DNA from 2 places in the Litoribacterium kuwaitense genome. Region 1 is predicted to be linked to the other one. Evidence: predicted binding sites of a transcription regulator. Region 1 holds the regulator's gene; the other holds the start of a gene.
What was found. The regulator LexA, encoded in region 1, represses DNA repair genes until DNA is damaged. The targets are predictions, from matches to a motif close to CGAACATATGTTCG.

Region 1 (3,422 bases):
CTTCAAAAATAGCGTCAGAAAAGGTAGCGATCATCGATTGAACGAAATGCTTCATCCCCGCGGTTAGAAGCTAACAGCTTCACGATTTACATCCTCGAATAAAAACTCTCGACGTACACTGTCATAGAACCAGTATTTTCACACACTTGAATTCTATAGCTGAGCTGCAAAGGACTACATTATATTGTCTTGAGCAAGGGGATTCACTATTCTTAAAGAAGAAAGCCCACAGATATCATGGACTTCTTTTGATTATTATTCTTCATTCAACTCCGAATGACGCTGATTTTTTGATTTCTTTAGTTTCTCCGGCGTCACATCGTTGCCTTCCTCGTCAACAACCTTCACTTGATGAAGGTGATTTGTCATTGATTGACGAAACACTTGCAAATACTCTTTACGGAGTGTTTGCTGTTCATCTGTTTCCTGTTTCGTAAGGCCTTCGTATTTCTTCTTTTGTGCTAGTTCATTGATGCGATTTAATTTTTGTTGAGAGAGCATTTTATCACCTCTGTCCAGATGATACACGCCTGCTTCACTTTTAGCAAATTCATTGCTTTTTTCTGATTAACTCTTCTTCATATTGACGATATCTACGGTTCACAGTTGCTTTAGAAATATCATAACCCATGCCCCGCATCGTCGCCGCAATATCACGAAAAGTCAGCCCGTTTTTTTTGAGTCGGATAATTTCTTCTAATGGAACGTCCTTCTTTTTCCTTCCAGGAGAGTGGTTTGCATTTGGCTCACTAAAATTGGTTTGAGGCGTAAAGCCGCGAGCAACAGCACGTTTCATCCCTCTTGAAATTTTGGAATTATGTAACTTTCTTTGGTATTCCTCGACGACTGATAGAATACCTAACACCATATCATCCGCATCTGAAAGTTCAAGCTCGCCATCGTTTTCAAGCGTATAAATTGGCTTTTTCATCTTTCTAAGCGAATGAACAATTGCCATTTTAGCATGACCTCTTCCTAGCCTCGTATCATCAGTAATCAGCAGACCATCAACTTCACCCGTCTGCAACATATCGAGACAATCGAATAGACCTTCTCGATTGACTTCATATCCACTCGCCTGTTCTTTAAAGACATGGATAATAGTCCATCCTTTACTCTCTGCTGCACGTCTTAATTCTTCTTCTTGTCGGTCAAGGCTTGTTTCTTGGCTTTTCTTTTCTGTACTTACTCGGCAATATAAGACTAAATTCATTCATTTGCACCACCATCGTAGACGAAATGAGCATACGTTTGCTCTTCAAGCTTATCTGCCTGAACAGGAATAATAATCTCTTGACTTGACTGCATCGGTTCTTGATTTAACGCATTTTTCTCATTGACCCAAACGAGAAATTCTTCTTTTGAAAGCTGATGAGCATGCGCATATCGTTCTGCAAGCTCTGATATTTGTTCCCCTTTTTCTACTTGAACAGTTGCGTAGGATGGGGTCATCATATATTTTAGACCAATACATAGAACAATGACGGCTGCTAGACTAAAGTAATAAGATATACCAATGGTTTTCATATCGTATCTCCTCCATCGAATGTTTGTTCGTTATTATTCTTACATACGAACAAATGTTTTGTCAATAAAATTCGAACTTATGTTTGTGTTTCTAGTTTTTGTTTGCTATAATTTGACTAGAATCACTTCTGAGATAAATCTATGAAAGCAGTTTATATTCTATGCCTAAAAAAGAAACGTGATCATACACTGTTTGAAAGAGAGGATTTTATGAAAAAACTTTCAAAAAGACAGCAAGCAATCCTTGATTTTATTAAGGAAAATGTACAAACCAAAGGGTATCCGCCTTCTGTAAGAGAAATTGGCGAGGCAGTTGGCTTAGCTTCAAGTTCGACGGTTCATGGACATTTAGCACGCTTAGAGGAAAAAGGAATGATTCGCCGCGATCCAACGAAACCGCGCGCAATTGAAGTTTTGAACTTGGAGACTGATGACGCACCACAAGCACCAGCAATCTCAATTCCAGTCATCGGAAAAGTCACCGCTGGACAGCCAATTACTGCAATTGAAAACATTGAGGAGTATTTACCGCTACCTGAAAGGCTTCTCCCAACAGATGAATCGGTGTTTATTTTAGTAATTGAAGGAGAAAGTATGATTGAAGCCGGTATTTATGACGGAGATTATGTCGTCGTGAAGCAACAACATACTGCGCAAAACGGTGATATTGTTGTTGCGATGACAGAAGAGGACGAAGCTACTGTTAAACGTTTTTATAAAGAAAAGGACTATATTCGACTCCAGCCTGAGAATGCTACTATGGAGCCTATCCTTTTACACGATGTCAGCATTCTCGGAAAAGTCATTGGGTTATACCGTACATTTCATTAAAATTGATCGGGAAACTCACAAGCAGTTTCCCGATTATTTTAAACGTCATTCAAACAGAGCCTTAACTTCACTTCCACAAATCTAAGAGCTTACCGATTTCCTTTCTAATTAACAAGCGATGATTCATTTAAAGCGATCCAATATTGTCTCCTATGAAATTCTCTTTAAACGCCTCATGAAATACCACTCTATTTTGTCCAAGCAAATTCACTTTTCTTCCATTCCCCCATTCGGTCTGTCCGCAATCTAACCACAATTCGTTTTCATCATAGAGGTATTTCCCTTTGTTATAGCGCATATATTGAGCTAAATAAGCGCTTTTAGATTGGGAGGTTATATTTATGCAACACGAATCTAAAAAACCAGTCACACAAGCTGAAAGAGATCACGCTTGGCAAGTGAAAAATCGTGAACGAGCTAATTATTTACATCGCAGGCTTACTGCACGACACTTTTTAATGAACGATGCAACATTAAGCGATTTAAATGAGCTTAAGGGCCTTCTGAAAAAACGCGAGCTCAAATTTAAAAAATAGACAGCTGAAATAAGGCTCTGCATGTATTTGCAGAGCCTTCAGCGATGATTATAAGACAAACGTTCGTTATTTACCTAAACCTTTCCCTTCTTCAAACAGCCCTTCAGGCACTTTAGCTTCCCATGCTTCTGGCGCATCTAAACGTAATGCTTTAGCGACAACCGCCGCAGTGTCTTTCACATCAACATGATCTGTAATTACGGTCCCTGGCTCGATGCTTTTTCCTTTTGCAGCCCAAAAGATTGTTGTATCTTTCGGATCTAAAGTGCCATGTGTGTATCCATGCCCACCGTGATCCGTTGACATGACAATTAAGCTATCTTCCATCAGCCCAGCATCTTCAATCGCATCTAAAATCTTTCCTACATTCTCGTCTGTTTTTTCATATTGCTTATAGTACTTTTCACTTTCGTACTGGTTTGCATGACCGACATAATCTAGATCACTCAACTGGATGAACATGAGCGGTGTTTCTTCGCCTTTTGTCTTAATATATTCCACAATGCGTTCGGTAATGACATCATCACC
Region 2 (3,422 bases), on a different contig from region 1:
GAACAAATTCCCTCATTCACCGCTCCGCCCCCCTCTGAATTCATTTCTTCATTCATCCCGTGTCGAGGCTGACAAGCATTTGGAAGCTAGGCTAAAAAATGAGAGAGCGTGTTTCTCTTAGTCATCCCTTTGCAGACTACCTCTTCACTCTTAAGCAAGCCAATTCCTATGCTGGCCTTGAGCAATTCGTCTAGCATACTTGCGACGTCGGTCGTGAAGATGAACCGGCTTCGATTGAGGCATAATAGCTTTTGCTAAGTCAATCAACCGATTCCGCTCACTTCATTTGCATGTGTTTTCGCAACGGTTGAGCGACAAATGTGATTGTCGACATCCCCGATTGTATCATAGGTTGTGCCCAGCTATGCCCATTCAATTTTTGCGATACGTTGCCATCGAATTGAAAATATGTCGCCAGTGATAGATTGGCACTGAATGCGTTCGGTACTGATTCCGATCATTTGCCCTTTTTGTTCAGTAAAGAAGCCATTTTGAAAAAGTGTAAAGCGGACAGTGCGCCCGGTTGCAATGGCTTCATCGACGATGTAATGCCAAGCTTCTAACTGCTGCTCGTCTGGCGGGTGAGGGGGATCAGGCTGACTAATCGTCTTCCGATGCTCCAGTAATGCTCGTTTATGCTCTGGAAGAAACATACGGCTCCCCTCCCAAAGTAGATTGCCTCGTTGTAAGCGATTGTTCATCGGTAATGTCCTCCTATTTTCTTCGCGCGGTCTTTGACTTGCCCGGCTTGGGTTAGAGAAGAAGCCCTCATAATAGAGATCGGGCCAAAACGGTCACGGATGTCGTCCATCACATACCCAAGCTTAAATTGCTTTTCCCGATCCTGAAAAAGGCTCAGCTGCCAGACTTGGTCGCTTTGTAGCTGTGAAAGGCTAATATGAACCTGGCGGATCGGGCGACGATCCCAAAATGTGCGAAACAGGTCGAGCGCGGCGTTATACACATCCATTGTGTAATTGGTTGCTTCAGTGAGTGTTTGTTGGCGATGAAAGCCGCTAGGAGCATCAAAATCAGCACCACGAGCTCCTGCGGAGACGGTTAAGCCCATGACGCCGGAAGCTCTAGCCCGCCGGCAAACTTCCTCGCAAAGCTCCAGAATAATGACTTTGATGTCTTGCCACGAATGGTAGTCGCGTGGCAACGTCATCCCGTGACCGATGGCTTTTTGCGCGCGGGCATGTGAGCGGGTGACAACAGGGGAGGCGTCCATCCCATTCGCAGTCATCCAAAGAACGTGCCCGTTGATCCCCCAGCGTTTTTTCAAATAGGGGAGAGGGTAATTCGCTAGTGCCCCAATCGTTCGCAGCCCCATACGCTTTAAATGTCGTTCCATGCGGCGGCCGACACCAAAAGCAGCGCCGACAGGAAGCGGCCACAGCTTCGTTTGCAAGTTCCCTTGGTGCAAGTGAAAACGACCGGTTTGGGAAGCTTTAGCGAAGTTATCACAAGCCATTTTTGCCATGACTTTGTTGTGCCCAATCCCGATCCGGGCATACACGCCTGTGTCTTGAGCGATCCGTTGTTGAACTTGAGTCGCCATCTCTTCAGGTTCCCCGAATAATCGTTGACTTGCAGTGACATCCATAAATTGTTCATCAATCGAATAAGGCTCTACTTGATCAGTGAATTCTTCCAAAATGCGCGTGATTTGCATGGACACATCAAGGTATTTTTGCATCCGCGGTTTGACGACAGTCGCTTCTGGGCATTTTTGCAAAGCTTCAAAGAGGCGCTCCGCATTTTGAACGCCTTTTTTTTTCGCCAGGGGGCAAGCTGCCAAAATGACACCGCTTCGGCGTTGCGGGTCTCCGGACACGACGAGGGGCTTCCCGCGTAACTCAGGGCGTTCGGCGTGTTCAACAGAGGCATAAAATGACTGAATATCGACAAGAAAGATGACCGTTTCAGCTACTTTTGTCATAAGTATCCCCTTTTCATATTAAGAACGTTTGTTCTATAGTATAAACGAACAAACGTTCTTTATAAAGAGGTAAATATTGTGAATCAAACAGGTCGTCAGTTCATATACTTAAAATTGTCTGTGTTTGAGAGGAATCAATAAGTGGAAATGGACGATGAGTGGATCAAAAAAACTGATGCGATAACTTTGACTCCCTGGGAAGTGGCGTCGTGGCGCCAATGCAAAAATTGCCAAAAGAACGTAGGTATGTCGATTTAAAGGCGCAGATGAAACGTCGTCCACTCGTTATTCGAGAGCGGAGACGTTGAGCCGGCGAGCATGATATCAATAGGAAATGTCTAGCTCCCTTAAGAAGCTACTATGTGATCTGCCCCATTCAGAGCAAGCAGACATTTTGTCCATAAAAAGGAGGGGGAAGGGGCTCGTGAAGCAACATAAAATCAAGCTATTTCGTCATATCATCGTCGCGTTATGCTGTTTACCGATCGCCTTTTTTATTGTTTTAATTACACCAATCCTGAAAAAGCAGTCCTTTGGCTCAAACGAGGAATTGGCTTCGGCGGCATTCGGCTTCCCATTCCCATTTTTACATCAAGAAGTGATGATATTACCCCCGCCAAACTATTTTCCATTTGAAGCAGCCATGTATAATCCGTTGACATATGAGACATCCATCCATGTCGGACCTTTTGTCGCCTCAATCGTAGTCGGAGCAATCATATTATTTATCACGCTTGAGCTCCCTTATTGGGCTTGGAGAGGTTTAAGAATCATATGGCAGAAAAAAGCGGCACGCTCTCAGCTCCGTTTTAAAAAAGCGGTCAAAGGATGGTTTAAAAATAACGATTCCTCTGGCTCGCAAAACAAAAAACACATAGACGCCTAGGCTTTGCGTATTTTTTATAAAGAATGAAAAAATGACAAGAGCTTCCTGCACAGTCAGTTTGACAGTGATGAAGAAAATAGATTTCGCTCTTCTCCATTAATGCTTTTTTTCTCTCTCCTAAATTCGTCCAGTCATTGGTATAACGATCGTTCTGTGAAATATATGCATAGAGCGATGTCTATGTCTGTAAATGTACGCTCCTGTCCTTTTCATCTGCTCTTCTGTCTACTGCACTCGGTGCCTTCTCTACTTTTTTCAAACAATAAGCGCAGCCACCTAAAAAATCGATGTCTATGCATTGAACGGTTTAAAATGTCTTTATTTGGACAGGCTGTCAACACAGAAGAAAATGACCAAAGGGTGGGAAACATGACACAACAATGGCTAAATTTGACCGAACAGGAACGGAAGGAGTGGGAGGAGATCCACTCCGTGTTACGCAACAGTCGTGATTTTAATTTATGGAAGCGCTGTCAAACACGGCGGATTATTTTGATAGAAAAGGTGCTTAGTCGTGAACAAAAGAGAAGTCATTAAGCTGTTGACAAACGCTCTCATCCGTCGTTGCTCGTCTCACTCGTCCTCTCATGAACT

Region 2: G4V62_RS07200 (DNA polymerase IV) is a predicted target of LexA. The motif match lies at 1,988-2,001, and genes of this name have one in related genera.

Annotation. Positions count from the first base shown of each region.
Region 1 is NZ_JAALFC010000003.1:89,354-92,775, forward strand. Features, by position in the region: gene G4V62_RS03410 (DUF896 domain-containing protein) at 256-501, opposite strand; gene G4V62_RS03415 (YneB family resolvase-like protein) at 551-1,213, opposite strand; gene yneA (cell division suppressor protein YneA) at 1,210-1,527, opposite strand; gene lexA (transcriptional repressor LexA) at 1,738-2,358, shown strand; gene G4V62_RS03430 (hypothetical protein) at 2,700-2,894, shown strand; gene G4V62_RS03435 (LamG-like jellyroll fold domain-containing protein) at 2,961-3,422, opposite strand, start outside.
Region 2 is NZ_JAALFC010000008.1:93,015-96,436, forward strand. Features, by position in the region: gene G4V62_RS07195 (YolD-like family protein) at 363-701, opposite strand; gene G4V62_RS07200 (DNA polymerase IV) at 698-1,942, opposite strand; gene G4V62_RS07205 (hypothetical protein) at 2,367-2,828, shown strand; gene G4V62_RS07210 (hypothetical protein) at 3,198-3,365, shown strand.